2 regions of the Nakamurella flava genome follow, and region 2 is predicted to be linked to the other one. Evidence: riboswitches for the same ligand, from Rfam matches in the RefSeq annotation. Region 2 holds a riboswitch; the other holds the start of a gene.

Region 1 (15,073 bases), 370 kb from region 2:
CCAGGACGAGACGGACGATGTCGACGAAGATCGACGGCATCCGGTCCCGCCAGGTGCCCTGGCCGGCGTTGGTGAACAGGGCGACGTTCAGCGCGGCCAGGATGGCCAGCAGCAGCATGAACCCGAAGATCGTCGCGACGATGCGGACCCAGGTGACCTCGACGGACACGTCGGCCGCCCGGGTCAGCAGCAGGAAGAGGGCCGCCGCGGGGACCACCCAGTTGCGGACCAGCGCCACCGGTTTGGCCAGCGGGCTGCCCGTCCGCTGCAGGGCGGTCAGCAGCTCGCTGAGCACGAACAGGGCGATGGGCAGTCCGACGACGATGCCGACCGTCCACCAGAACCACGGCTGATCGGTCAGCCCGGTCATGAGGTGGACACCTGCAGCTTCCAGACCGACTGCGTGCCGTCCTGGGTCTCGACGGTGCCGGCGGGCGCGAAGTCCTGCATGCCGACGAGCCGTTCCCGCACCCGTTCGGTGACGAAGATGCCCGACTCGCCGTGCCGGTCCTGCAGCCGGAACGCGAGACTGACGGCGTCGCCCCACATGTCGTACATGACACTGGTGCGGCCGATGAGACCGCTGGTGACCGGCCCGGTGTCGATGCCGGCGCGGAGGTTGAGCGAGGCGCCGTGCTGCAGGTTGAAGCGCCGCACCACAGCGGCCATCTCGAGGGCGAACTCGACGGTGCGTCGTTCGTTGTCGACCCGCGGCACCTGGAGGCCGCAGCTGGCCAGGTAACCGTCGCGCAGGGTCCGTACCCGTTCGATCCCCAGCCGCTGCGCGGCCTCGTCGAACCCGCGGACTAGCGAGTTGAGCAGTTCCAGCGACCGTTCCGACGGCATGCCGGAGGTGAACGCCTCGTAGCCCAGGACGTCGGCGTAGATGACGGAGACCCCGGTGTGGTCCTCGGCGATGGTCTGCTCGCCGTCCCGGTAGCGCCGGGCGACCTGCTCGGGCATCAGGGTGTGCAGCAGCCGGTCGTTCTCGGCCATCTGCTCGTCGAGCAGCTGTTGCTTGGTGCGCAGGCTACGGCCCATGTCGTTGAAAGCGGTGGCCAGGTCACCGAACTCGTCGCGGGTGTTGACGTCCACCCGGGCGTCGAGATCGCCGGTGGCGACCCGGTTCACGCCGGTGACGAGTCGCCGGACCGGCCGGGAGAAGATCTGCGCGAGCAGCAGGGAGGCCAGACAGACCACGAAGATGATCGCAGCCGTGGACAGCGCCAGGTTGCGGGTGAAGTCGTCGACCGGGGCGAACGCCTCGGAGGTGTCGAGTTTGGCGACGATGACCCACTGCAGGTCGCCGATGGTGATCGGCGCATAGGCGACCAGGGCCTCGTCGCCGAGATATTCGGTGTCGACGATGGTTCCGGTGCGTCCGGTCAACCCCTGACGGACGGCCTCGGTACGGGTGGGTTGCAGCAGGATCGTGTCGTTGATCCGGACGGCGTGTTCGGCGACCGCGCGGGGGGTGGCCGCGTCGACCGCCCGCGTGACGTACTCGGACGGGTTCTCGACGAGCATGCGCGAGATCGACCGCATCGTGAGATCCGGCCCGGCCAAATACGTCTCGCCGGTGGAGCCGAGTCCGTCCTGCGTCCACCGGTCCTGGTTGGTCATCACCTTGTTGATGAGCTGTTTCGGCAACTGCAGGGCCAGGACCCCGATGGTGACCCCGTCGCGGGCGACCGGGGAGACCGCCCAGGCGACCGGCTGACCGTAGTAGGGCGCGTAAAACTCGAAGTCGGTGATGTCGACGAAGTCCGGTGAGGTGGCCCGCATCGCCGCCCGGTAGGCGGTCGACAGGTTGGACTCGTTGAGCGGTCCGGTCAGGACGTTGGTGCCGAGGTCGGCGGACTTGTAGGCGGAGTAGACGACGTCGCCGTCGGTGTTCAGCAGCAGGGCGTCGTCGTATCCGAGACGGTTGATCGACTGCCGGAAGTAGTCCTGGAAGGTCGCGTTGGCCGCCGACCACGAGCTGCCGTCGCCGGCGTCGTCGACGGCCAGGGAGGCGTCGTAGTCGTCGCCGGCCGGGACGGTGTATCGGGCCTGCAGGTAGGTCTGGGCGGCGCTGGTCGGCTGGAAGGTCTGCGGGTCCGAGGCCTCACCGGTCTCCTCGGCGAGCTTGGGCGCGAAGGCGTTCGCATACCAGGAGTCGACGGTCTGGGTGTCGGCCGGGTCGGCCGGGCGGGCGTTGAGCTCGGCGAAGCCATTGTTGAACGAGGTCACCGCCTCGACCGCGGTCGTGCCCCGCGTCAGCACGACCGCTTCGCCCTGAATCCGGTCGAACAGGTCGGTGATGGCGGCGGTGCGGGACTGCCGGACCTCGGTCAACCGGTCGAACGCCGCCTGGCGGATCGACTCGCTGCCGGAGCGGTACCCGATCAGGCCGACGACCGCGGCGGACAGCACGCTCACGGCCAGCAGCATCAGCAGCAGTTTGGACTGGATGCCCAGGCCGAAACGTCGGCGCGGCCGGAGGGCGGGTGGCGGCGGTCCCGCCGCCGCGGCCTCCTTCGCCGGCGGTGGCCCGATCGTCGGTGGAACGCTGGTCTGCGTCGCCGCCGGGTTTCCGACGTCGGTCACCGCCATGGGTACCCCCTCGCACTGTCCCGACCCCCCGGGACTCGATACTCAATGTCACACATTAACTACTGACAGCTACTGAACACGAGGTCACCGTCGGCGGACGCGACGGCGCCCCGGGATCGGGATCCCGGGGCGCCGCGGTGCGAGGTGAGGTCGTCAGTCGTTGAGCGTCTTGGCCCGCCCGGCGACCGCGTCGACGATGGAGTCGATCTGGTCCGGGGTCTTGTCCTTGATCGCGTTGGCGATGCTGTCGATCTTGTCGTCGCTCAGGATCTCCTTGGCCTTGTCGATGAGGCCCTTGGACTCCTCGGCGGCGGCTTCCGCCTTCTCCGACGCGGCCGCGGCCACGTCCGTCGCGCCGTCCTTGGCGGCGGCCACCGCGTCACCGGCCGCGCCGGCGGCCTCGTCGGCCTTGTTCTCGGCGCCCCCGAGCAGATCCTTGGCCTTGTCGAGCAGATCGTCGAACCCCATGGTGTTTCCTCCCCTGGTGCGCCGGTGGGGCGCTCCTATTGTGGTTCCGCCACGGTACGACCGGATGTCGCTGGCGAGAATTGCCCGAAAGGGCCGGGCGCTAGCCACTTTCGGGCTCGCGGATGGTGACTGCCGCCGCCCGCCACGAGAGCGATATACCGTCCGACAGAACAGCTCTCGGATCGGGTCGGGGCCGGTACCGCGACGGGTGCCCCAGGCGGGGGATGGCGGGGACCCGCCCGGGCGGGCGACGATGACGCGCGGCGACCGAAAAGGCCTCTCCGACCCGGTCATCCGCTGCGGCGAATGCGGTGGCGGACCGCCCGAAAGAGGGAACGAAAATGTGGTTGCCGCCTCCCGGGGTCGTGCGTAGCGTTGTCGGTACACGGGAGAGGAGGTGGTCCAACGTTGAAGACGTCATGGACTCGTGAGGTGGCTGGCCGCTAGGCCGTCGACCCGCGTCAGGTCAGAACTGCTCCGGCACACCGGCGGAGATCACGGTCTGGCCATCACCGGACAGTCAGCCGACCCCCGAGCCGCCGACCGTGTCCAGTCGGCCCGGACCTCCACTCACCGGAGTGCGGAACGGACAAGGCTCGGGGGTTGTCCACGTTCTGGGCCGGTTGCACCGGTCCGTCGCCGGACGCGGCTCAGAGCCCGCGTTCCACCGGCATCTCGCCGCGCATGACCGCCTTCACCAGCGCGGCGTGGTCGGCCTCGGTCTGATCGGCGTAGAGCCGCGCGAACGTCACGAGGGCGTCGTCCAACCGCTGGGACTGCCCGACGTAGCCGGCGATCATCGACGCCCCACTGGTCCGCGCGTGGCCCTTGGCGAGCAGGTGTCCGACGATGCCGGCGTAGTCGGCCAGCGCGGATCCGTCGATGGAATCGAGCGCGACGGTGCCCTTCATGTTGCGGAACTGCCGCACGTAGTACTGCAGACCGTCGGCCGTCGACGCCCATCCCAACAGGGGGTCGCTGACCGTCTGCAGGGCCTGCTGGTACTCGACGACCCGCTGCCCCTGGTGGTCGTGCCAGGCCGATTCCCCGTGCACGTACTGGGCCAGCACGGACCGTCGGGCCTGCTTGAGCTGGAGGAACACGACGTCGTCCGGGTTGGATCCCTCCAGCAGGGCGACATAGGCGCGCAGGCCCACACTGCCCACGCCGACGACCTTGTGGGCGATGTCGACGAGCGTGTAGCCCCCGAGGGCGCGTCGCCAGTGCGGCGCGAGGGTGTCGAGGTACCCGTCGAGGGCATCGGCCAGCATCTCCCGCTCGGCGTCCCGCACCCGGGTGATGAGCGGCGGCTCCTCGACGATCCGCCGTCGACCCTCGTGCTCGCGGGTGAACCGGGGCAGCGCCCGGTCGCTCGTGCGGGTGCGGGCCTGCCGGACCGCCCGCCGGATCTCGGCCCGCAGCTGGGCGTGGGAGGTCGACTCGGACAGATGGTCGACGTCCAGGCGCTGGTAGGAGCGCATGAGCAACGGCATCTCGGCCAGTTCGCGCACCTCCTGCCGGTAGGCGGCGACACAGGCCCGGACACCCGCCTCGCACTGCCCCTCCGAGGCGCCGTTGTGGCGCCCGGCGACCCAGATGCTGGCCACCAGACGCCGCAGGTCCCATTCCCAGCCACCCGGGTGGGCCTCGTCGAAGTCGTTGAGGTCGATGACCAGATCCCGTTCGGGCGAGGCGTAGAAGCCGAAGTTGCCCAGGTGCGAGTCGCCGCAGATTACCGGGGTGATACCGGTGGCCGGTAGGCCGGCGACGTCGCGGGCCATGACCACGGCGGTCCCCCGAAGGAAGCCGTAGGGCGAGGCGGTCATCCGCCCGACCCGGATGGGGATCAGCCAGTCGAGCCGACCCTGGTGCGACTCCCGGATCTGCTCGACCGGATCCGGGCGGCCGTCCGGCGGCGTCCAGTCGGCCAACGAGGACCGCGGGACCCGGTGCCGCAGCTCCTTCCCCATCCGATAGCGGTCCTGCCGCGAGGTGGGCCGTCGCCGCAGGCTGCCGAACGCCTCGCTGTCGGCGGTGGCGAGGACGACGTGGCCGGTTCGTCCGTTCGTCGTCCCGGCCGTCGCCGTCGGAACGGGTCCGGACGGTTCCGTGGCCGGCTCGGTATCGGGCGCGAAGGGCGGCAGGTCGTTCACCGGACGGAACTCCAGAGGTCGCGGGGACTGTTCGGTTCGAGCTGTTCACCGGCGGTCAGGGATCGTCCGGCGGCGACGCGGCGACGGGCACCGACGAGCACCGGTCGCCGCGCCTGGGGGGCGCCGATCGTCGCGCGCGACCCGATGATCGCCTGTTCAGCGACGACGGCGCGCGCCACGGTGGCGTCCCGGCGGATGACGGCGTCGGCCATGACGACACTGTGCCGTACGGTCGCTCCGCGTTCGACAGTGACCCCCGGGCCGATGATGGAGTGGACCACGGTGCCGGCGACATGGGCTCCGGGGGAGATCCACGCCTGGTCCAGATCGGCCGACCGGTCGATGCGGGCCGGTCCGCGGACCGGCATCGAGGTCAGCATCGGCCAGTCCGGGTCGTCCAGGCGCAGCGGGGGACGCGGACGCAACAGTTCCAGCTGACCGTCCAGGTACGCCTCCGGGGTGCCGAGATCGCGCCAGTGACCTTCGTGCCGGTGTTCGGTCACGGTGCTGGTCTCCAGCATCCGGGGGATGAGGCGGTCGCCGTAGTCCCCGAGGTCACCGCCTTCTTCTCTCAGGTCGCGCAGGGTCTCGGCCAGGCGGTGCGGTCGGTACAGGAATACCTCGGTGCCGATCAGACGGCCGCGCGGGCGTTCCGGCTTGTAGTCGACCTCCCGCACCCGGTGACCGTCGCCCTGGACGACGAGGTACCGCGAGCAGTCGGTGCCGCGGGGGAGTTCGGTGGTGATGACGGTGACGTCCGCGTCGGAGTCCTGGTGGGCGGCGATGGCGTTGCGGAAATCGTGCCGCTCCAGATGGTCGGCACTGCACACCAGCAGGATGTCCGGATCGAAGGCGTCGATGAGCGGCCAGTTCCGGGCGAGCGCGTCGGCATTGCCGCTGGCGAAACCGTCGCGGTCGTGCCCCTCGAACGGCGGCAGGGTGCGGAACCCGCCGCGCGTCCGGTCCAGATCCCATGGACGACCGCCGGCAAGGTGCTCGTTGAGCAGATGCGGTTCGTACTGCTGCAGGACCCAGACGTCGGACAGGCCACTGTGGGCGGCGTTCGACAGAGAGATGTCGATCAGCCGGTAGTGCCCGCCGACCGGCAGGGACGGTTTGGCCCGACCGGTGGTCAGGGCCCCCAGGCGGGACCCCCGTCCACCAGCGAGGACGAGACACAGGACGCGGGAGCGGGGGGTGACGGCCATGGTCAGAGCCATCCTGCCGTACCCGTCGGGGGAGTGCCCGATCACGGTGGGTCGTCGAGCTCGTGATGCGGCAGAGCCTCGGACCGCCGGGGAGCGTCGGCCGGTCGGTGGTCGCGCACGGGCGGATGTCCCCTCGCCGGCAGTGGTCGGGCTGGTCGACACCGGTGACCAGGACGGCGATGTCACGTGACGGCGGTCACTGCTCTGTCGCAGTGAACCTGTGGGGTCGCTGTTCAGGAGCTGGGTGAAATCGAGAAAAATCAGCGGTCACCCGGTCGCCCGAATGAGTGAAACTACCGCCGCCACAAGGGGTACCGCGAAGGCCCCAGCGGACCCTCGGTGACCCCCATCAGCAGCGGAAATGGTCGAATGCTGGACAGTTACTTGATCGTTACCGCTCCGTGATCTGTGAACTGGGCCTCTGGTGTTTTCCCAGCCGATTTGTATGGTTGTCATCGGTCGCAGGGCATGCCTCTGAGACCGCCGCAGTCTGCTCCTGCCCGCCGCGCCGAGCGCTGTCCACTTTGGGCCAGGAGATCCGACCGAAACAGGAAAGGCTTGGACAGCGACGGGGAAACCAACTTTGGCCGGCAGGCAGTTCGCCGGTCTTGGGGTGAATCCGGCTCACGCCGGACGGGCAATCCCCTCCACGTCCGGAGCTTGCGCTCCGGGCTGCCCGAACCCGACAGCTCACCTCGCAGGCGCAGCTAGGGGAAGATTCTTCATGTCTCGTACCACCGCTCGTCACCGCGCCACCTCCCGTACCCGCGTCTGGGCCCTCCGCAGCGCCGCCGTCGGCGCCGTCGCCGGCGTCTCGGCCCTCGGCCTGGTCGGCACCGCCAACGCCGCCCCCGAGTCGACCTGGGATGCCGTCGCCAACTGCGAGAGCACCAACAACTGGTCGATCAACACCGGCAACGGCTACTACGGCGGCCTGCAGTTCTCGCAGTCCACCTGGGACGCCTACGGCGGCCAGGACTACGCCGCCCGTGCCGATCTGGCCACCAAGGACCAGCAGATCGCCGTCGCCGAGAAGACCCTCGCCGGCCAGGGCTGGGGCGCCTGGGCCTGCGCCGGTGCCGGCGGCCAGGAGCCGGCCGACACCTCCAAGACCGCTGCGAAGTCGTCTTCGTCCTCGTCCTCCAGCTCCAGCAGCTCGGACGACTCGTCCTCCAGCAGCTCGGCCAACCGCAGCCGCAGCTACGAGAGCAACGACGACGACAGCAGCTCGTACAGCGCGCCGGCCAAGAAGAAGAACTACGACAACGACGAGTCCTCCTCGTCCTCGTCGTGGAGCAACGACGACAGCAGCTCCTCCTCCTCCTCGTGGTCCTCGGACGACGAGGCCACCTCGTGGAGCAGCGCCGCCGACGGCACCTACACCGTGCAGTCGGGCGACACCCTGTACCTGATCGCTCAGGCCCAGGGCGTCTCCGGTGGCTGGGAGGCCCTGTACTCGGCCAACTCCGACGTCATCTCCGACCCGAACCTGATCTACCCGGGTCAGGTCCTCCGTCTCGGCTGAGTCGGACGTCCCGGGTAGCCCGGGGCAGCGACACGTTCGCACGGCCGAGCTCGTGAGCCAGTGACATCCCGAACGGGGGTGTCGGACACCGCAGGGTGTCCGACACCCCCGTTCGGCGTTTCCGGGTCCCCCGAGAGACCGGGCAATTCGACCGATCCCGTACCCCGCCGCCGGTTACGATCCCCGCATGATCACCGCGGAGGCCGCCACTGTCCGCGTCGGGGGAGACCACATCCAGCGCTCGTCCGGTGCGCTCTCCCGGGCGCGTCGTTCGGTCGTCGCCCTGACCCTGGCGCTCGGACTGGCGCTGTCCGCCTGCTCCGGGTCGAACAGCAGCCCACCGCCGGACCGGCCCACCGACCCCGCGGCCATCCTGGCCGCGTCGTCCACCGCGATGGCCGGTGTCGACACCGCCCACTTCACCCTCGCCGTCGACGGGACGATTCAGGGCGTCACCATCAGCAAGGCCGACGGTGACCTGACCCGGGGCGGGGACGCCAAGGGCACGGCCACCATCTCCCAGTTCGGCCAGCTCATCGAGGCGCAGTTCGTCCTCAAGGAGAAGCGCCTGTTCATCAAGGGCCCGACCGGCGGGTTCGTCGAGGTGCCGGCCTCGGCCACCGGGTCGCTGTACGATCCGTCGGCCATCCTGGACCCCGCCCGCGGGGTCGCGAATGTCCTGGCCAAGGCCTCCGCGCCGACCCTGGCCTCCTCGGACGGCTCCGCCAGCGTCGTCACCGCGACCGTTCCGCAGGCCGTGGCCGCCGCGCTGGTCCCGGGTCTGCAGTCCGACGTCAACGGCACCTTCACGGTCGCCGCGTCCGGGAACACCTTGACCTCGGCCCGCTTCGACGTCACCGACCAGTCGCTCACCGGGGGGCAGCCGGCGTCGGTGACCGTCGACCTGACCGACCTGAACGCGCCCGTCGACGTCACCGTCCCGTCTTGAGCCACCCGGGTCCGGCAAGTCCGTCCGGCCCGGATCGCGCATCGGCCCCGCCGTCGCGGGCGCGGTCCCGGTGGGCCATCGGCGCCGCCGGTGCGGCGGTCCTGCTCGGCGCGCTCGACGCCTATGTCGTGGTCGGTCTGCTCGTCGAGATGATCGGTGATCTCGGAATCCCGGTGAACCGACTGGAGCGGGCCACGCCCATCGTCTCCGGATACCTGCTCGGCTACGTCGCGGCCATGCCCCTGCTGGGCGCGCTGTCGGACCGCTGGGGGCGACGGACCGTCCTGCAGGCCGCACTGCTGGCCTTCGCCGTGGGATCGACCGTCACCGCGCTGGCCGACTCGGTGGGCCTGGTGGTGACCGGTCGACTGGTCCAGGGCATCGCCGGGGGAGCGCTCCTTCCCGTGACGATGGCCCTGGTCGCCGATCTCCGTACCGGTCGCCGAAGGACGGTGGGCCTCGGGCTCGTCGGTGCCCTGCAGGAGCTGGGCAGCGTGCTCGGCACGCTCTACGGCATCGGGGTGGCCGCGCTGCTCGCGGCCTGGCCGGTGACGGCCGCGATCGAACCGTCCGGCTGGCGCTGGGTGTTCTGGATCAATCTGCCGTTGACCGCGGTGGCCATGGTGCTGATCGCGCTGGCCGTGCCCGGCCGACGGCCGGCCGGGGCAGGGAGTCAGGGTCGACGTGTCGACGGAAGGGTCGTCGGAAGGGTCGACGTCGTCGGGGCCGCCCTGCTGGCCATCGGTCTGGCTCTGCTGGTGGTGGGCCTGCAGAACCCCGATCCGTCGGTGGCCGCCCTGCCGCCCTGGGGGCTCCCGATGCTGGGTGCGGCGGTGGTCGTGCTGGCCGGTTTCGCCGTGTGGGAGCGCCGGGCCAGCGTCCGGCTGTTGACCATCCCGCGGGGCGGCGGCCGGCCGGTGGCCGGGGCGCTGCTGGTGTCGTTCGCCACGGGCGCGGCCCTGCTGACCACCCTGGTCCAGGTCGAGTTGTACGGCCAGACGCTGCTGGGGTTGGACACCGCGGGATCGGCGGGCCTACTGGCCCGGTTCCTGGTGGCCCTGCCGATCGGTGCGGTCGTCGGTGGCGCTGTGGCCGGCCCCTGGGGGGACCGCATCGTCGCCACCCTCGGGCTCGTCGTGGCCGCACTCGGCTTCTGGGCGATGACGGCGTGGCCGGCGAGTACCGACGACCCGGCGGCCGCCGGACCCTGGATGCTCGGCCAGCTCGGGGTGACGGTTTTCGACATCTGGCTGGTGGTGGTCGGTCTCGGGCTGGGGTTCGTCCTGGCACCGGTCTCGGCGGTCGTCCTGCGGTCGGTCGGCGACGACCAGTTGGGGGCCGGCGCGGCGGCGGTGGTGGTCGCGCGGATGGTCGGCATGCTCATCGGGGTGGCCGCCCTCACCGCCTGGGGACTGCATCGGTTCGCGACGATGACCGCGGGTCTGGACACCCCGCTGCCGATCGGGGTCACCGAGCAGGAGTACGCGGTGCAGCTCGCCGACTACCAGGCGCAGGTGCGCGGGGCCCTGACGGTCGAGTACCACGAGATCTTCGGCATCACGTCGGTCGTCTGCGCCGTCGGAGCGCTGCTCGCCGCCGCTCTGCTCGGCCGCCGGGGCGGACCCGCTCGGTCGACAACGGAAACTGTCTCAGACAAGCAAGATTGTCGTTGACAACCATGATTGTCGTTGGCATGCTGTCGGCATGGACCTGCAGGAGATGTACGACTACATCGCCACCCTGCTGAGTGACGCCGCCGTACCACCGGCGGCCGAGCCAACCGAGACCGAGTTCGAGCTCACCCGCATCGCGCTCATCTCGCAGGCCAGGCTCATCCTCGACATCCTCGAGGCGCAGTCGGTGCACGAGCTGCGCAGCTCCCTCCCGCAGACCAGTTACGGCGAGATAGGTGCCGCGCAGGGCATCAGCAAGCAGGCCAGCCGAATCCGGCACACCAAGCTCGAGCAGGTGCTCAAGGTGCACCAGCTCGACGGTCGGCGCCATTCGCTGGCCAAGGCCGTGGTCAGCAGCAAACACCGTCGCGCTGCCCGTCCCGCCCGTCGGGCGAACCGGGAATCCGGCACGGTGTAGGGCCTTCGCGGTGTGCACCGCGTCAGGCGCATGTGGGGCGGCCCCGTCGGCCGTGCCCGTCTCCGTCGTCCTCGTTCGGCGACCGCCGCACGGCGTTCGCTGTCTTTCCCCACCCCAGATGCCGGACACCGGCATCCGATCGAAAGGACCCATCCGTCATGGCCAAGCCCGAGGTCGTGTCCGACCACACCGGAGCCTTCTACGGTGCCGCAGTCGCATTCCTGCTGGTCACCGGGATCTGGAACGCCGCCAACATCCTGCTGTCCGGGATGGCCGTCCAGCAGCAGTGGAATGTCGCGATGGGCATCGTGAGCGCGATGTTCGCGGTGGTCGTGGTCAGCAAGGTGATCCGCGACCGGCAGGAGTCGCAGAAGCTGGTCAACGGCATCCGGCAGGCCCGCTACGAGGAGATGCTGGCCAACGCCCCGGCTCCCGGGCTGGGCCACCTCTGATCATCCAGTGCGGCTCTCGCCCCCGGTTCGCCCGCCCGGTCGCGGGACGAACCGGGGGCGGGTGCGTCTGCGCCTTCGGGTGCACTCGCCCTAGCATCGGGCCATGGAGTTCTGGTGGTGGATCCTGCTGGGCGCGGTCGTCGTCATCAGCGGAACGGTCATCCTGTCGCGGCGGGCAGTGCGTTCCGGTCCCGACCCGACCCAGCTGACGTTCGAGCCGGCGCTGATCGCCGAGATCGAGCAGCTGTGCGCCCAGGGCCGTCAGGTGGAGGCCATCGCGGTGCTCCGTCGGGCCACCGGACTGAACCTGTTGAACGCCAAGGTGATCGTCGATCGCGTGGACCGTCGACGTCGGGAACGCGCCGCGGGCGGCGCCGCATCGACCGGGCGATCCCCGGCGCGAGGGCCGGAACCGGTCGCCCGGGTCGATCCGGCCCCGCCGCCGGTCAGCGAGGGTCCGTCGGTCAGCGAGATCGATCTGGACACCGAGTTGCACGCGCGCGGTCTCGTCGCCGATGGCCGGCGGACGGACGCGGTCAACCTGGTCCGCGCCCGCACCGACTGGGACACCGAACAAGCCGCCCGCTTCGTCGACTCGCTGTAGGGCGGGTCCGGCACCTCGGTCGGGACCGGCCTTCCCGTGCCTGGGGTGCCTCCGCAACCTCGGGCGGCCAGGCGTTCACCCACCTTCGGTACCGGTGATCACGGAAATGATCCATTTGCACCATGTCGTCGCCCGGTCGGGTTTCCTAGGATGATCACGAGCGGGCACTGTGTCCGTTTCGCGATTCGCCCAGGCTTCATCGACGACAAGGCGTGCATGGTGACTGCCGAGCCCGGTGCGGGTGTGTCCGGGGTGATCGTGTGCGGTGGTCACCCCGAGGTCAGGGACGCCATGGTCGCCGCTCTCCTGGCGCGCGGACAGCACGCCGCCGCATTCGAGACCGCAGACGTCAGAAGCGGGGTCGGGCCGCGGACCTCGGCCCTGGTGGTCATCCTGACCCGCTCGGCCGACGAGCTGGACCTGATCGCCTGGGCCGCCGGTTCCCCGGTCCGCGTCGTCGCCGTGCACGGTCCCGCGGACGTCCGCGGACGGGAGGCGGCCCGGCAAGCAGGCGCCGACGTCCTGCTGCCCCGCAGCGGACGGACATCGCCCCTGACGGACGCCCTGCTGGCCCCGATCTCCCGGTCGATCGGTGGGTCGGACCCGGCCGGGCTGCCGGATCAACCGCACGCGGAGGACACACGCTCCGCCCGGCCGACCCGCTGAGCAGCGGCCGGCCGGGCGGAGTAAGGATCGGCGTCAGCGTCCCCAACGCAAGGCCGGAGTGTGGACGGGGGCGTCCCACAGCTCGGTCAGCTCGTCGTCCAGTTTCAGCAGGGTGATCGACATGCCCTGCATCTCCAGGGACGTGAAGTAATTGCCCACCAGCGACCGGGCGACCTCGATGCCCCGCTCGGCCAGGTACGTCCGCGCCGAGTGGTAGGCCAGATACAGCTCCACCGACGGGGTCCCGCCCATGCCGTTGACGAAGAGCAGGGTCTTGTCGCCGCGCTCGAACGGAAGATCCTCGACGACGGAACCCAGCAGCGTGGCCACGATCTCGTCGGCCGAGGTGAGCTTGACCCGCTCGCGACCGGGCTCACCGTGGACGCCGATGCCGATCTCCATCTCGTCGTCCTCCAGGACGAACGACGGCTCGCCTGAGTGCGGCACCGTGCACGCGGTCAGGGCCATGCCCATGGTGCGGACGTTGGCCACCACCCGGCGGGAGATCTCCACGACGGTGTCCAGGTCGTCGCCGCGGGCGGCCGAGGCGCCGGTGATCTTGTACCAGGGGATTGCTCCGGCGACGCCGCGCCGACCGGCCGTGTAGGTGGAGTCCTTGACGGCGACGTCGTCGTCGAGGATGACCGGGACGACCTTGATGTCCTCGGCCTCGGCCAGCTCGGCGGCGGTCTCGAAGTTCAGGATGTCGCCGGTGTAGTTCAGCACCAGGTGGACGACCCCGGCGCCGGCATCCGCGGCCTTGGTGGCGTCGAGGATCTGGTCGGGCGTGGGCGAGGTGAAGACCGCGCCCGGCACGGCGGCGTGCAGGATGCCTTCGCCGACGTAACCGCCGGCCAGTGGCTCGTGCCCGCTGCCGCCGCCGGAGACGACGGCCACCTTGCCGGTGTCCGGGCCGCCGGCGCGGGTCACGAAGTTCGGGTCGAAGTGCACGGTGAGCAGGTCGGCGTGCGCCTCGCCCAGACCCTGCAGCGCTTCCCGCGCCACGTTGGCGGGGTCGTTGATGATCTTCTTCACGGGGTGGTTCCTCCGGTGTCGGTCCTCGTTGACGATCAGATCGTGCGGGTTGGCGGCCGCTCTGTCGACCCCAGAATCACGTGGCGGGAAACCCTCGGTCCGGAATCACCCGGGACGGGGCATTGTTGGACGGTGTGTGGGTCCGGGAACCACCCGGAACGCGAAGGGAGTCCCACCGATGAGTGCTGTCGATACTCAGCGAGCCGTGCTGGCCGGAGGCTGCTTCTGGGGCATGCAGGATCTGATCCGCAAGCAGCCCGGAGTGGTGTCGACCCGGGTCGGCTACACCGGCGGCGACGTGCCGAACGCGACCTACCGCAACCATGGCACCCACGCCGAGGCGATCGAGATCGTCTTCGATCCGGCGGCGACCTCGTACCGCGCGCTGCTGGAGTTCTTCTTCCAGATCCATGACCCGAGCACCCGCAACCGGCAGGGAAACGACGTCGGCATGAGCTACCGGTCGGCCATCTACTACGTCGACGAGGAGCAGAAGACCGTCGCGCTGGACACCATCGCCGACGTCGACGCCTCCGGTCTGTGGCCGGGCAAGGTCGTCACCGAGGTCCGGCCGGTCGGCGACTTCTGGGAGGCCGAGCCGGAGCACCAGGACTACCTGGAGCGCATCCCGTGGGGCTACACCTGCCACTTCCCGCGGCCCAACTGGGTGCTGCCGCGTCGGACCGAGTCGGTCGGCTGACGCGGGTCAGACGGCGAGGGGCGCGGCTGCGGCCTTGGTATCGACCACCTCGGTCCGCAGCCCGCGGCGCACCCGGGGGTGGTCGGTCAGGCTCACCGCCAGGGCGGTCAGCAGTGCCCACAGGACGAAGGCGCTGAACACCAGACCCAGCACCGGAACCCATGCCCCGCCGAGTTCCTCGGCCATCGAGCGCTTCGCCCAGACCTTCCAGGTGAGCACCCCGTTGACACCCAGTCCGATGGCGTACGAGCTGGCGAACGACAGCAGGAACGGCTTCCAGGTGCCGTCGGCGAACCGCGCCCTGAGCGGCTCGACCCGCAGGGGGCTGACCACCGACAGCACGTTTCCTACCCCGAGCCAGACCAGCATCATCGTGACGAGTTCGCCCAGAGCACTGATCAGGGTGTCCGTCGAACCGGACACCCAGGCCAGCAGTGCGGCCAGGACGACCCCGAGCGTCCCGACGATGAGGAACAGGGCGAGGTTCTTGCTGATCAACAGTCGGCCGAGCCGGCGCCCCCTGGACATCGCGTCCCGGACCCGACGGGCGTCCCACGCCAGCGAGTTGGTGCAGACGACCCCGCCGATCACCCCGGACAACGCCAGCAGGGCGAGGTAGGGGGCCTG
Region 2 (15,073 bases):
AAGGCCACCGAGGCGGACGCCGCCGCCGGTGCCTACAAGGAGAAGGTCGACTCCTTCGCTAACGCCAGCTTCCGCGGCGCCCGGTTCGACGGGCTGGCCGTGCTGCTGACCGCCGACTCGGCCGACGACTACCTCGACCAGGTCAGCTCCCTCGACCAGGTCGCCGACGACACCCGGCAGACGCTGGATGCCGCGCAGGCCGCCCGCGCCCAGGCCGCTCAGGCCCAGGCCGACGCCTCGGCCGCGCAGACCGCCGCCGAGCAGGCCAAGTCCGACGCCGACGCGAAGGCGGCCGCCGCCACCCAGGCCACCCAGGACGTCACCGCCCGCAAGGCCGAGCTCGACGCCGAGGCCCAGAAGTACCGCGAGCTGTACAACAGCCTGTCCGAGCAGGAGCGGGCGGCCGCCGAGGCCGCCGCGCAGGCGGCCAATGAGGCCGCCAACCGCGCCGCCGCCGAGGCTGCGGCCGCCGCTGCTCCCGCCCCGACCACCAGCGAGGCGGCGGCTCCGGCCCAGGCGCCTGCCGCCGCCAACCGGTCCCGCACGTTGGTGTCGGACGATTCCGCCGACACCCCGTCGCGTTCCTCCAGCTCGAGCGCCGCGCCGACCTCGTCGGCCCCCGCCGCGGTGCCGGCAGGCAGCTCCAAGGGTGCCGCGGCCGTCGCCGCCGCCCTGTCGAAGGTCGGATCGCCCTACGTCTACGGCGCCGCCGGCCCGAACTCGTTCGACTGCTCGGGCCTGACCTCCTGGGCCTGGGCGCAGGCGGGCGTCACGATCCCGCGCACGTCGTCGGCCCAGGCCGGTCTGCCCAGCGTCCCGCTGGACCAGCTGCAGCCGGGTGACCTCGTCACCTACTACTCGCCGGTCAGCCACGTCGCCATGTACATCGGCAACGGCCAGGTCGTGCACGCCTCGACCGAGACCAAGCCGGTCTATGTCACCTCGGTGAACGGCGCCGGCCCGAACGCCACCGGCCACCGCGTCACCGGCTGACCGAGCCTCGCACGACATATCCTGATCGCCGGTCCGGAACTCCGGGCCGGCGATCAGGCTTTCTCCCAGGGATCCTCCTGGGGCCGGGCGCGGCGGGCTTACTCACCGGGTGACGCCGGTTCGACACCGGAAGGGCTCGGGACGTCTCACCGTGCGGCGAACTCTGCTGATCACCAACGACTTCCCGCCGCGAACCGGCGGGATCCAGTCGTACGTCATCACTCTCGCGCACCGGCTGCCCGCCGACTCTCTCGTCGTGTACGCCCCCAGCTTTCCCGGCGACGCGGAATTCGATGCCCGGCAACCGTTCCCGGTGATCCGCCACCCCGGTGGGCTGCTGCTGCCCGGCGTGGACGTGCGGAAGCGGGCCGCCGAACTCGTGCGCGAGCACCGGGTGCAGGCGCTGTGGTTCGGGGCGGCCGCGCCCCTGGCGCTGCTGGCCCCGCGGCTGCGGTCCGAGGGCATCGTGCGGACGGTCGCCAGCACCCACGGCCACGAGGTCGGGTGGGCCATGGTCCCGGGGGCGCGCCAGGCGCTGCGGGCGATCGGCCGCGGCAACGACGTCGTCACCTACGTCAGCGAGTTCGCCCGGCGCCGCATCAGCGCCGCGCTCGGACCCCAGGCGGCCCTGGAGTATCTACCCCCGGGAGTGGTGACCGACCGCTTCCGGCCCGACCCGGACGCTGCCCGGGCGGTCCGCACCCGCTACGGGCTGGGTGAGCGGCCCGTCGTCGTCTGCGTCTCGCGGCTGGTTCCCCGCAAGGGGCAGGACGTGCTGCTGCGGGCGTTGCCCGCCGTCGCCGACCAGGTCCCGGACGTGCGTCTGCTGGTGGTGGGGGACGGCCCGGACGCGGGGCGGCTGGCCCGCCTGGCTCGGCATCATGCGGTGAGCGATCGGGTGGTGTTCGCCGGCATGGTCCCGGCCGCAGAGCTCGCGGCCCATTACGCGGCCGGTGATGCCTTCGCGATGCCGTGCCGGACGCGGGGCGCGGGACTGGATGTCGAGGGCCTCGGCATCGTCTTCCTCGAGGCCTCGGCCACCGGCCTGCCGGTGCTGGCCGGCGACTCGGGGGGTGCCCCGGAGACGGTGCGACCCGGACGGACGGGAGTGGTCGTCGACGGACGCCGGCCGACGGAGGTGGCCCGCGAATTGGCGGGCCTGCTGAACGACCCGGAACGTCGGCAGCGCTGGGGCCGAGCCGGCCGCGCCTGGGTCTGCGACGCGTGGAACTGGGACCGTTCCGGCCGACGACTGGCCGATCTGCTGTCGGGTTAGGGTGACTTCGTCCGGCCTCGATCGAGTGCGGTCAAGTTCCCACCGGTGAACGCCCTCACACCTGGTCACTGGACATTGCCCTGGAATGTCGCCCGCTTGTAATCTTTCTGTGATGTCGGCGTCCCGATCGCGTGGGCGATCCGTCGGCATCCCGCCGAATCGGGTCCTCCCGGGTGGTCCTCGTCGCTCTCCCGGTCGACGGCCCGCCTGCCGGAGCCCCGAACCGGGGAACCACGTTCCCCTGGGGTGAATCCCCGGTCGTGACCCGTTCGAGCGCGGCGCCGCCGTCCGTTCGGGCCGGGACCGGGGTAGGACACATCCTCGTCCGAACCCGTCAGCTCACCCGGTAGGCGGCAGGGATGAAAGGCCGTTCGTTGTCGTTCCGCCGCACCGGGCTTCCGGCTGCCCGCGTTCAGGTCGTCGCCGCCGCGGTCGCCGCCGCCGCGCTGGCGTTGGTCGCCGTCGCTCCCGTCGCCGCCGCTGAGGACGCCGCTCCGGCCCAGCCCGCGCCGGCCGCCCAGGAGGCGGGGCCGGCTCTGCCGACCAGCGCGGACGCCGCCAAGCAGGCGTGGCTGGACGCGGCCCGCCGGTCCGAGACGTTCAACGAGCAGGTGCTGGCCGCGGATGCCGCCGTCACCGCCGCGCAGGCCGAGGCCGCGACGAAGGCCACCGCCGTGCAGTCCGCGGCGGCCGCCACCGCCGCCGCCGACCAGCAGGTCTCCGCGGCCGACGCGGTCGTGGCCCGGTACCAGGCCGAGGTCAGTGCCTTCGCCAACGCGAGCTACCGCGGCGCCCGACTGGACGAGCTCTCCGCGCTGCTGACCGCCGGTTCGCCGGAGGACTACCTGGACAAGGCGTCGTCGCTGGCCGTCATCGCCGCCGACCAGCGCGAGACGCTCGATCAGGCCCTGGTGGCCCGACAGGCCGCCACCACCGCCCGGGCCCAGGCCCAGGCCGCCCAGGACGAGGCGCAGCGCGCCCAGGACGCCGCCGACGCCGCGACCGCCGCCGCCGCCGCTGCCCGGGCCGATCTGGACACCCAGCAGGCCGCCCTGCATGCCGAGATCACCAGCTATCAGCTGGCCTACGCGCAGCTGTCCAGTTCCGACGTTAACGCGGCCGCCGCCGCGGCCGAGGCCGCCGCCACCGCGGCCAACGCCTCGTCCGATTCCGCCACCCGCCAGTCGCAGCAGGCCGCCCAGCGGTCCCGGGCCGGCATCGTCGGCGACGACCTGGCCGACGCGACCGCCCCGGCCGACACCGGGGCCGACTTCTCCGTCTGGGCCGCGCAGCACGCCCCGAGCACCCAGGCCGGCATCGCCGTCACGGCCGCTCTCAGCCGGCAGGGTCTGCCCTACGTGTGGGGAGCCGTCGGGCCCGACACGTTCGACTGTTCCGGCCTCATGCTGTGGGCGTGGCAGCAGGCCGGGGTGACCATCCCGCGAAACAGCGCCGCGCAGGCCGACGGGTTGCGGCAGATCCCCCTGGAGCAACTGCAGCCCGGTGACCTCGTCACCTTCTACTCACCGGTCAGCCACGTCGGCATGTACGTCGGCGACGGCAAGGTCCTGCACGCGTCCATGCCGGGGGTGCCGATCAAGGTCGTCCCGCTCGCCGCGGCCGGCCCGAATCCGACCGGACACGCCGTCAACCGCTGATCCGCCGGGTTACCGTGGGCCGGTGCGGCTCTCCTTCGTCTCGGACGTCCACGGCAACATCGACGGACTGGCCGAGGTGGCCCGCTCCGCCGAGCAGCTCGTCGTGCTCGGGGATCTCGTCGATTACGTCGACTACCACGAACCGTCGCGGGGCATCCTCGGTCGCATCTTCGGCGCGGAGCGGGTGCTGCCGTTCGTGGAACTGCGGTCGGCGGGCCGCTTCCCGGAGCTGCGGCAGTACAACAACGACCTGTGGCTGAGCCTGGACGACCCCATCGGGGTGCTGTCCGAGACCGTCTCGGAGCTCTACCGCTCGGTGCTGGCGGCCATCGGACCGGACGTACTGCTGACCCTGGGCAACGTCGACGTGGCCGAGGCGTGGAACGCGGTGGCCGGCGACGAGCTGCCGTACCTGGATTCCGAGGTCGTCGAGATCGCCGGCCACCGGCTGGGTTTCGTCGCCGGCGGTGCCGGTCGGGACGTCCCTGGTGGCGGCGATGCCGCCGGGGTGCGGGAACGCGCGACGATCGCCGACGGGTCCCCGCGGGTCTGGCGGCCGCTGGTGCGGCCGGCCGCCGAGTACCGGGCCGCGGTGGCGGCGGTGGGTGCGGTCGACATCCTCTGCTCGCATCTGCCGCCCGATCTCATACCGCTGCGCTACGACACCGTGCCCGCCCGGCTCGAGTCCAGTGGGCCGGGGCTGCTCGAAGCGATCGACGAGCACCAGCCGACCCTGTCGGTCTTCGGGCACGTCCACCAGCCCCTGGCCCGCCGGCAGCGACGCGGCCGCACGGAATGCGTCAACGTCGGGCATTTCCAGCGCTTCCCCCGCGCCTTCGAGGTGGACCTCACCCGGCTGCCGCGGCGTTGACGACACTGCCGCGGTCGTCATCGGCCGGGGCGAGAAATGCGTCACGACCGGCCCTCCGGGCTCCGGCCGGGGCAGCCGACCGGTCCCGACCTGGGTAGCCTTTCCGGTCATGGGCACACCCTCGACGCAGTCGTTGACGATGGACGCCGCCCCCGACGCGATCATGGACGTGATCGCCGACTTCGAGGCGTACCCGGAGTGGGTGGGGTCGATCAAGCGGGTCGAGATCACCGACCCCGGGGAGGGCGGCCGCGCCAGGCGCGTGAAGTTCAGCGTCGACGCCGGGATGCTCAAGGACACCTACGAACTGGCGTACCAGTGGGCGGCGGACGGCCGCACCGTGGCCTGGGACCTCGTGTCCGGTCAGATGCAGAAGGCGCAGCACGGCTCCTACGTGCTCACGCCCGTGCCGGACGGGACCGAGGTCGCCTACTCGCTCGAGGTCGACCTGCTCGTCCCGATGATCGGCATGCTCCGCCGCAAGGCCGAGCGGGTCATCATGGACACCGCGCTCAAGGAGCTGCGGAAGCGGGTCGAGAAGGGGTGAGCGGCCTGCGGGTCGTCCTGCACACCGGCAAGGGTGGAGTGGGCAAGACGACCGTGTCCTGCGCCACCGCGGTGGCCTGTGCCCGTCGGGGCCTGCGCACCCTGCTGCTGTCGACCGATCCCGCGCACTCGGTGGCCGACGTCCTCGACGTGCCCGTCAGTGGCGACCCGGAGCCGGTGCCCGGTCAACCGGACCTGTGGGCCGCCCAGGTCGACACCCGCCACCGGTTCGAGGAGAGCTGGGCGCAGATCCGCGCGTACCTGGTCGGCGTGCTCGCCGCCCGGGGGATGGCCGAGGTGCAGGCCGAGGAACTGACGGTGCTGCCGGGGGCCGAGGAGGTCGTCGCCCTGCTCGAACTGCGGCGGCTGGCCGCGTCCGGCCGGTTCGACGTGATCGTGGTCGACTGCGCCCCGACCGGCGAGACCCTGCGGCTGCTGGCCCTGCCGGAGACCATCGGCTTCTATGCCGGGCGTCTGCTCGGTGCGCCGCAGCGGATGCTGCGCAGCCTGGCGGCCACGTTCACCGGGGTCCCGGGATCCGCGCCCAGCGCCGCCGTCCGGGACGCGGTGGGGGAACTGCTCACCGAGCTGATGGCCGCTCGCGCCCTGCTGGCCGACCCGCAGGTCACCGGCATCCGGCTGGTGCTCACCCCGGAACGGGTCGTCATCGCCGAGGCGCGGCGCCTGTTCACCGCGTTGTCGCTGCACGGCTTCACCGTCGAGGGCGCGACCATCAACCGGGTGCTCCCCCCGAAGGCCGGCGGCGAGTTCCTCCGGGGCCAGCGGGCCGCGCAGCGGGAGGCGCTGGTGCACGTCCGGGAGTCGTTCGCCGGTCTGACGGTGCGCCGGGTGCCGATGGTGGCCCGGGAGCCCGTCGGCGTGGCCGCGCTGGCCGAACTGGCCGACGAGATCTTCGCCGCCGACGACCCGCTGGCCCGCACGACCGAGCCCACCCACATCCAGGTCGAGGGCGCGGACGGCCGGTACCAGCTCGCCCTGCCCCTGCCGTTGGTCGACAAGGGCGATCTCGCGCTGTCCCGGTCCGGTGACGATCTGGTCGTCACCGTGGGGGACGTGCGGCGCCGGATGGCGCTCCCGTCGGTGCTGCGGCGTTGCACCGTGGGTGGGGCTCGCTTCGACGGCGGCCGACTGCTGGTCGAGTTCGTCGCCGACCCCGACCTGTGGCCGGCAACCCTGCGGGCGCGGGTCCTGTCGGAGACCGACGGCGGGTCGCCGTCGGGTCTGGTCAGCCAGACCCGGTCGGACGACGACCGCCCGGCGGACCGTCTGGTCGGCGCGTGACCGGAGCGACCCCGCCGGCCGGTGACCGGTCACAGGTGCACGCCTCCGTGGGACCGCTGGTCGAGGAGGCCGCTCTGCTGCTGGGCGCGGTGGAGGACAAGCTGCAGGCCTGGCAGTCGGAGCAGGCCCGCACCCAGGACCGGCTGGCCGACGGGGATGCCGGGCGCCGACCGGTGCCCGGCAGCGGCACCGCCCGGGCCTGCCCCGAATGCGGCGCCGTCCCCGGGGCCCCCTGTACCGGATGCCCGGTGTGCCGGCTGCTGGCCGCGGTGCGGGGCGAGCACCCCGAGGTGACCGCCCGGGTGGTCGACGGGGCGCTGACGGTGATCCGGGCCCTCCGCACGCTGCTGCCCGCCGACGGGTCCGCCCCCTCGCCGGCCGCGGAGGGCGGGGCGCGCTCCGGCGGGCCCGACGAGCGGCCCGGACCGGCGTCCGCCGACACCACCGGATCCCGGGAGAACCGGGTCCCCGGCGATCGCCCCGCCCGTCCGACCGGATTGCAACGCATCGACATCTCGTGACCCGGCGACCGGTCACCGCCGGTTCCGCCGCCCACCGGGGTGCCCCGTGGGGTGGATGGCAGGCCGGGGCGGGTTCGTCCCGCACACTGATCGGAGCGTTTCGCCCCACCGGTGACGCTCGCACCGCCGCCCCACCCCGACCGAGCTCCACCTCGACCGGTGTCCATCGGCCGCCAGGCCGGCCGACCGGCACCGCACCCGCGTCACCAGGAGACCCATGGCCACGATCGGCATCGACATCGGCGGGACCTCGGTCCGCGCCGCGATCGTCTCGTCGGACGGTGAGGTCCTGACCTCCCTGCGCGACCGCACGCCGCGGACCGAGCGGGAGACCGAGGACCTCCTGGTGACACTCATCGGCAAGTTGTCGGCGACCATGCCGATCAGCGCGGCCGGGCTGGCCGTGGCCGGGTTCATCTCGGCCGATCGGCAGCGGGTCATGTTCGCCCCGCACCTGGCCTGGCGGGACGCCGACGTACCCCGCCGGATCAGCGAGCGGGTCGGCCTGCCCGTCGTCATGGAGCACGACGTCAACGCCGCGGCCTGGGCCGAGTACCGGCTGGGCGCCGCCGCGGGATCGCCGATCGCGCTGCTCATCGCGCTCGGCACCGGCATCGGCGCGGGGCTGATCATCGACGGGCGCCTCTACCGTGGTGCTTTCGGGGTCGCCCCGGAACTCGGCCATCTGACGGTGGTGCCGGGGGGCCGGCCGTGCCCGTGCGGCAAGAAGGGCTGCTGGGAGCGGTACTGCTCGGGCACCGCGTTGGCCGACACCGCCCGCGAGTTCATGGCCACGGGTGAGGCGCCGGTGCTGTGGCGCCTGTGCGAGGGCGACCCGGCGGCGCTCACCGGCACCATGGTCGCGATCGCCGCCACCGAGCAGGACCCGGCCGCGTTGGCCGCGATGGACGACCTGGGCCGGTGGCTGGCCACCGGGTTGTCCCTGGTGACCGACGTGCTCGACCCCGAGGCCATCGTCATCGGCGGCGGCGTGTCGAGCGCGGCGGGGATGTTCCTGCCGCTGGCGGTCTCCCAGTTCGGGACACTCATCACCGGGGCCGGGCACCGCCCGCTGCCGCGGATCGAGCTGGCCCGCTTCGGCGATCGGGCGGCCGTCATCGGCGCCGCCCTGCAGGCGGCCGCGGTCACCGGCTAGCGGTCAGACGATCGCGCCGTCGTCCGGATCGTCGCCGCCGTCACGGCGGGAGCGCAGCCCCCACACCAGGAGCCCGGCCCCGCCGAAGAGCAGCAGGACGGACAGCACCAGCGCCGCGTCGGACGCCAGGGTCAGCAGGCCGGGGCGCACCAGCAGGACGACGCCGGCGACCAGGCAGAGCAGCGCGGCCACGGTGCGGCCGCGGGGGCGGGGGACCGGCGGCGGCTCCGGTGGCTCGAAATGTTCCTGATCGGCGTCGCGGGCCGCCTTGACCTCGGCCTCGTGGGCCTCGAACGCGGCCAGCTCGGCCTCCCGCTCGACCCGCCGGAACTCGCGCCGCTGGGCCCGTTCGTGAGCCCGCCGCTCCCGTTCCCGTCGGGTGAGCTCCCGTTCCAGGGCCTCGCGGTCGGCCCGCCGGTCCCGTTCGTGCGCCGCCGTCGTCTGGGGGTCGGCGGCGTCCGCGTCGCCGGCTGCCCCGGGGGTGACCGTCGGGCCGGGGGCGCCGTGGTCCTGGGCCGCCCCGCCGGTCGCCGGGTCGGGGTCGTCGGGCACCGCGTCGGACCGGCGCAGCCCCCAGCGCATCGACGGCTCCAGACCGGCGACGATGCCGCCGAACAGGGCGTCGACGTCGTCATCGGACAGCGAACGCGCCGCACCCGACCGTCCGTCGCCGGGGGCGTCGGCGCCCGGTGTCGGGTCGGCGTCGTCCGGGCCGTCGGGCCGGTTCGGCTCCCGCGGGTCCTCGGGGGGTTCGGGGGGTTCGGGGGCGACGGTCACGATCGCACCGCCGTGACCCGGGCGATGAATTCGTCGGCCGTGGCGAAGATCAGGTCGGCGTCGAAGTCCATGGTGGCCACGTGCAGGCTGTTCTCCAGGACCACGGTCGTGACGTCGGCGGACCCGACGCCGTCCCGGACCACCTCGGCGTTCTCGGGTTCGACGATCGGATCGACCCGGGAGTGCAGCAGCAGGGTCGGCGCGACGACCCGCGGCAGGTCGGCCCGGACGACCGGCCAGGCCCGGGACAGCGAGTACATGGCCCGCACGGGGATGACCCGGTACCCGGGCTCGGTGACCCCCGGTTTGGCGATGCTGCCGACGATGCCCGGGTAGGCCGGCAGCACCCAGCGCAGCAGGGGGAGCAGGGCGGCGTCCTTGCGCAGCGTCATCACCGACGGGTTGACCAGCACGATGCCGGCCATCGCCGTCGGGTACAGCTCGGCCAGCCGGAGGGTGAGCGTGCCGCCCATGGACAGGCCGACGACGACGACGGCCCGGCAGCGGGTGGTCAGGTCCTGCAGCTCGGCGGTGACCGTGGCCAGCCAGTCGTCGAACCCGGTGCGGTTGGCGTCCTGCCAGCGGGTGCCGTGTCCGGGCAGCAACGGCAGGCGGACCTGGTAGCCGGCGGCGGCCAGGTGGTCGGCCCAGGCGCGCAGCGAACCGGGGGTGCCGGGGAACCCGTGACAGAGCAGGACGCCGACGTCGGCGTGCTCGCCGTGGCCGGGAGCCGAGAACGGCTCCGACGACGGACCTGACATGCGGGCTCCCTGGGCGGCGGCGCGGGGTGGACCGGACGGTGGGACGAGCGGCGGGACGGCGCCCCGGCGGGGTGGACGACGGTCCCGACCGGACCATCGATCCTGACCTCATCGTCCCACGTGCCCGCGGGGTGCCGGTGTCGCAGGCGGCGGCAGTCGCCCCACCGGCGTACGGTTACCGCAAACACCGGCCGCGAGTGCCCTCCGCCCGGCCGGGATCGCCGACGGAAGGCGCGCCAGCGTGCTCTACAACCTCTACAAATACGTGCTGCTCGGACCGCTGCTCCGGCTGTTCTTCCCGTGCAAGGTGGTGGGCGCCGAGTACGTGCCCGCCTCCGGCGGAGCGGTGCTGGTCGGCAATCACGTGTCGGTGGCGGACTCCTTCTTCACCCCGCTGTACATCAAGCGTCGCGTGTACTACCTGGCCAAGGCCGAGTACTTCACCGAAAAGGGCGTCAAGGGCTTCCTGAAGAAGATGTTCTTCAGTGGCGCGGGTCAGGTGCCGATCGACCGCAGCGGGGCCAACGCGGCCCGCGACGCCCTGGACACCGGCAGCCGGTTGCTCAACCGGGGCGAGTTGCTCGGCATCTACCCCGAGGGCACCCGTTCCCCGGACGGTCGGCTCTACAAGGGCAAGACCGGCGTGGCCCGGATGGTGCTGGAGACCGGGGTGCCGGTCGTCCCGATCGCCATGATCGGCACCGACCGGGTCGCCCCGATCGGTGCCAAGATGTGGCGGCCGGGGAAGATCCAGATGATCGTCGGCCGGCCGCTGGACTTCTCGCGGTACGAGGGGATGGCCGGGGACCGGTTCGTCGAACGGTCGATGACCGACGAGATCATGTACCGCCTGATGGAGCTGTCCGGTCAGGAGTACGTCGACGTGTACGCGGCCAAGGTGAAGGCCGATCTGGAGGAGGCCAAGAAGAGCGGTCGCCCCGCCGGTCACGCCGCGGTGGCGCCGATCAAGCCCACCGGCCGGGCCGCGCGCAAGGCGCGTCGCGCCGCGAAGAAGGCGGCCCGGGCGGGCCGGACTGCGTCGGACACCTCGCCGACCACCTCCCGTTTCGAGGGTCGGGGCCCGGGCACCGTGACCCGTCTGCCGGGGACCAAGGCCGGGTGACTCCGCCTCCCCGCACTCCGGACGGCCCGGTCGCCCGGTACTTCTACGACTGCGAGTTCATCGAGGACGGCCGCACCATCGAGTTGATCTCGATCGGTGTCGTCGCCGAGGACGGTCGGGAGTTCTACGCCGTCTCCACCGAGTTCGACCCCAACCGGGCCAATGCCTGGGTCCGTCGGCACGTGTTGGACAAGCTGCCGTCGCCGGCCGACAAGTCCTGGCGGTCGCGAAGCCGACTGCGCGACGACCTGTACGAGTTCCTCACCGCTCCTGGGCTGCCCGTCGAACTGTGGGCCTGGTTCGCCGCCTACGACCATGTCGCGCTCGCCCAGCTGTGGGGCACCATGCCGGAGCTGCCCCGGGACGTCCCGCGGTTGACCCGTGAGGTCCGGCAGCACTGGGAGGCCGCGGGGTGTCCCGTCATCCCCGGCCCGGGATCCGACCGGCACGACGCGCTGGCCGACGCCCGGCTGGCCCGGGACCGGTGGCTGGTCGCCCAGCGGGTGCTCCAGGACGGTGTGAAGACGCTCGCGTCACCGGCGACCGGGCGCGACGCATAGGCTGTCCGGCGTGAGTTGGACCATCGACATCCCGGGCGACATTCTGCCCACCCTGCCGCCGCTGCCCGCCGACCTGCGCAGCCGCCTGGACGACGCCCTGAGCCGGCCCGCCCAGCAGCAGCCCGCCTGGCCGGATCCCGAGAAGGTGCTGGCCGTCCGGACCATCCTCGAGGCGGTGCCGCCGGTGACGGTGCCCCACGAGGTGGACCGGCTGTCGGACAAGCTGGCCGCGGTCGCCCGCGGTGAGGCCTTCCTGCTGCAGGGCGGTGACTGCGCCGAGACGTTCGTCGACAACACCGAACCGCACATCCGCGCGAACATCCGCACCCTTCTGCAAATGGCCGTGGTGCTGACCTACGGTGCCTCGCTGCCGGTGGTCAAGGTGGCCCGGATCGCCGGCCAGTACGCCAAGCCCCGCTCGTCGGCCACCGACTCGCTCGGGTTGCCGTCCTACCGCGGCGACATCATCAACTCGCTGGCCACCACCCCGGAGGCGCGGGTCGCCGACCCGGGCAACATGATCCGGGCGTACGCGAACTCGTCCGCGGCGATGAACCTGGTCCGCGCCGTCACCGGCGCCGGCGCGGGCGATCTCGCGACGGTGCACGAGTGGAACCAGGACTTCGTGGCCCAGTCCCGGGCCGGCGAACGGTACGAGCGGATGGCCGGCGAGATCGACCGGGCGATGCGCTTCATGGCCGCCTGCGGGGTCGACAGCCACAGCCTGCACGAGGTCGAGATCTTCTCCTCCCACGAGGCGCTGCTGCTCGACTACGAGCGGGCCATGCTCCGCCTGGACACCCGGTCCGAGCCCCGGCTCTACGACCTGTCCGGCCACTTCCTGTGGATCGGCGAACGCACCCGCCAGCTGGACGGTGCGCACATCGCGTTCGCCGAGACGCTGTCGAACCCGATCGGCCTGAAGATCGGCCCGTCGACCTCACCCGAGCTGGCGGTCGAGTACGTCGAGCGGCTCGACCCGCACGGCCAGGCCGGCCGGCTGACCCTGATCTCCCGGATGGGCAACGGCGCGGTCCGCGACGTGCTGCCGCCCATCATCGAGAAGGTGCAGGCCTCCGGGCACCAGGTGATCTGGCAGTGCGACCCCATGCACGGCAACACCCACGAGGCGTCGACCGGCTACAAGACGCGCCACTTCGACCGCATCGTCGACGAGGTGCAGGGCTTCTTCGAGGTGCACCACGAGCTGGGCACCCACCCGGGCGGCATCCACGTGGAGCTGACCGGCGAGGACGTCACGGAGTGCCTGGGCGGAGCGCAGCAGATCTCCGACGCCGACCTGGCCGGTCGCTACGAGACGGCCTGCGACCCGCGGTTGAACACCCAGCAGTCGCTGGAGCTGGCGTTCCTCATCGCGGAGATGCTGCGCGGCTGAGCGGTTCTCGACCGGTGGGTCAGGGCGGGCCGGGGTAGCGCGCCCCGTCCGGGCCCACCGGTGGCTCGTCGTCCCGATCGGCCAGTTCGACGCCGGCCACCAGCCGGGCGTGGACGGCCATCGGGTGCTCGGCGCCGGGCCGCCAGTGGCAGAACAGCCGACCCAGCGGGTACCTCACGGTGCCGAACCACGGTTCGACGTGCCGGCCGAGGTCGGTCAGCCCGATCCGCCGCGCCACCGCGGCCGATGCGGTGTTGTGCGGCCACATGACCGCCCACACCCGAGGCTCGCCGGCCGCGAGGGCGTGGGCCAGCAGCGCGGCCGCTGCCTCGCTGACCCACCCGTGGCCCTGGGCATCGGGGTGCAGGTACCAGCCCAGATGGACGTCCCCCGTCTCGTCCAGCAGCGGCGGGAACCGCTCGATCATCGCCGAGCCGACCGGCTGTCCGACCTCGTCGGGCACGATCGCCCAGCGCCGTTCGAGTCCGGTGTCCCGGGCGTCGGCGGCGATGCCCTCGAGGACGCGCTCCCGCGTCCAGCTGCGCTGGGAGGATCCCAGCCAGCCGTTCACCTCCGGCCGCCGCACGATGTCGAACAGCAGATCGGCGTCGTCCGGCCGCCAGGGCCGTAACAGCAGCCGTGCGGTGCGCAGTTCGGCGGGCTTCATCGGCCCACCTCATCACGTCCCGGCCCGACCGGACCTGAATTCAGGTCGCGGCGACCGACACCGTCCCACCGGGCGGCACGCGTCCCCCGGCGTTCGGGGACTGGCTGAACACGGTCGCGCCCTCGCCGCCGAAGAACGTGGTGTCCTCGAACTGCAGGCCGAGTTGCTGGACGATGCGGCGGGCGTCGGCGACCGATCGGCCGTCGAGGTCGGGAACCTGGACGGCGTTGGACGGCACCAGGAAGATGGCGGCGGCCTGCGGGTCGACCCGGGTGCCCGCCGGGAGGTCGGAGCGGACCACGCTGCCGCCGTTCACACCGGCGTCGAAGACCGGCGTGCCCACCGTGACCGTCCAGCCGTCCCGTTCCAGGGCGGTCCGGGCCGTGTCGACCGCGGTGCCGCGGAGGGTGGGCACGGTGAGGGACTGGGCGACGACGAGATCGACCGCCGACCCCCGCGGCGCGCGGTCGCCGGGCGCCGGGGTGGAGTCGAGCACCGTGCCGGCCTCGACGTCGGCGTCGAAGCGCCGGGTGACGGTGCCGGTCCGCAGACCCGCCGAGACAAGGGTGGCGGCCGCGTCGGTCTCGCTGTCGCCGGCGATCTCGGGGACGTCGACCGGCGCCGGGCCGGCCGACAGCACGAGGGTCACGTCGGCGCCGACGGTCAGCGTGGTGCCGGATGTCGGGTCGGTCCGCAATACCGTGCCGGCCGGGGCGGTGTCGTCGAAGGCCGGACTGCCGGTCCGCGGCGTCAGATCCGCGCCGGACACGGCGGCGGTGGCGATGTCGACCGGGGTACCGGCGGCGACGTCGGGGACCACCGGCCGCCCGAGGGAAACGTCCAGCTCCACCTCGGAACCGGTGAGCACCCGGTCGCCGGCGGTCGGCGCGCTGGCCGCGATCTGACCGGAGGGCACGGCGTCGTCGTGCCGGTTGACCACCCGGGGGGTGAGACCCGCGTCCCGGACGGCGTTCTCGGCCGCCGACTGGGTCAGCCCGACGACCGTGGGCGCCGCTGACCAGCGACCGCTGAACCACCAGCCGCCGGCCGCGGCGATCATCCCGAGCACCAGGGCGGCGATCAGCGCGATCGCCCAGACGCGGCGCCGGCGGGACACGGGGAGCGGGCTGTCGTCGGCACCGGTCTCGTCGACCGGGTCGGGCAGCGATCGGTCGGGCGCGCCGACCACCGTGGCGTGGCCCGGGCGGGTCGCTCCGGCGGGCGGGGTCGGACGGGGGCCGTGGAGGACACGGGTGCCGTCGTCGGCGGACGTCGCCGGGTCGGGCGTGCCGGCATCGGAGGGCGCCGGGGCCGGGGGCGGGGCCGATCGTCGGGGCGCCGGAACGACGACGGTGGGCAGTCCGTCGGCGTCGGCGGCCGCGATCAGCTGACGCAGGAACGCGGCAGCGTCCCGGGGGCGCGCCGCGGGGTCGCGTCGGGTCGCGGCGACGATCAGCCGGTCCAGC

The links. Region 2 has a riboswitch for cyclic di-AMP ahead of FDO65_RS01765 (C40 family peptidase). Riboswitches for the same ligand answer to the same signal wherever they lie in the genome.
Region 1: linked by a shared signal. The riboswitch ahead of FDO65_RS23030 (LysM peptidoglycan-binding domain-containing protein) and the one ahead of FDO65_RS01765 (C40 family peptidase) in region 2 are both predicted to bind cyclic di-AMP.

Annotation. Positions count from the first base shown of each region.
Region 1 covers NZ_SZZH01000001.1:747,450-762,522, forward strand. Annotated here, with positions in the region: gene FDO65_RS03350 (mechanosensitive ion channel family protein) at 1-370, opposite strand, end outside; gene FDO65_RS03355 (adenylate/guanylate cyclase domain-containing protein) at 367-2,595, opposite strand; gene FDO65_RS03360 (hypothetical protein) at 2,749-3,063, opposite strand; gene FDO65_RS03365 (DUF2252 domain-containing protein) at 3,714-5,072, opposite strand; gene FDO65_RS03370 (glucose-1-phosphate adenylyltransferase family protein) at 5,213-6,436, opposite strand; cyclic di-AMP (ydaO/yuaA leader) riboswitch at 6,970-7,143, shown strand; gene FDO65_RS23030 (LysM peptidoglycan-binding domain-containing protein) at 7,149-7,949, shown strand; gene FDO65_RS03380 (LppX_LprAFG lipoprotein) at 8,137-8,898, shown strand; gene FDO65_RS03385 (MFS transporter) at 8,895-10,571, shown strand; gene FDO65_RS03390 (hypothetical protein) at 10,603-10,989, shown strand; gene FDO65_RS03395 (hypothetical protein) at 11,148-11,441, shown strand; gene FDO65_RS03400 (hypothetical protein) at 11,545-12,045, shown strand; gene FDO65_RS03405 (hypothetical protein) at 12,262-12,711, shown strand; gene dhaK (dihydroxyacetone kinase subunit DhaK) at 12,745-13,746, opposite strand; gene msrA (peptide-methionine (S)-S-oxide reductase MsrA) at 13,925-14,446, shown strand; gene FDO65_RS03420 (hypothetical protein) at 14,453-15,073, opposite strand, start outside.
Region 2 covers NZ_SZZH01000001.1:381,239-396,311, forward strand. Annotated here, with positions in the region: gene FDO65_RS01755 (C40 family peptidase) at 1-993, shown strand, start outside; gene FDO65_RS01760 (glycosyltransferase family 4 protein) at 1,145-2,269, shown strand; cyclic di-AMP (ydaO/yuaA leader) riboswitch at 2,464-2,637, shown strand; gene FDO65_RS01765 (C40 family peptidase) at 2,629-3,927, shown strand; gene FDO65_RS01770 (metallophosphoesterase family protein) at 3,950-4,798, shown strand; gene FDO65_RS01775 (SRPBCC family protein) at 4,908-5,345, shown strand; gene FDO65_RS01780 (ArsA family ATPase) at 5,342-6,646, shown strand; gene FDO65_RS01785 (winged helix-turn-helix domain-containing protein) at 6,643-7,167, shown strand; gene FDO65_RS01790 (ROK family protein) at 7,385-8,323, shown strand; gene FDO65_RS01795 (hypothetical protein) at 8,327-9,100, opposite strand; gene FDO65_RS01800 (alpha/beta hydrolase) at 9,097-9,861, opposite strand; gene FDO65_RS01805 (lysophospholipid acyltransferase family protein) at 10,103-10,984, shown strand; gene FDO65_RS01810 (polyadenylate-specific 3'-exoribonuclease AS) at 10,981-11,544, shown strand; gene FDO65_RS01815 (class II 3-deoxy-7-phosphoheptulonate synthase) at 11,555-12,940, shown strand; gene FDO65_RS01820 (GNAT family N-acetyltransferase) at 12,960-13,607, opposite strand; gene pknB (Stk1 family PASTA domain-containing Ser/Thr kinase) at 13,648-15,073, opposite strand, start outside.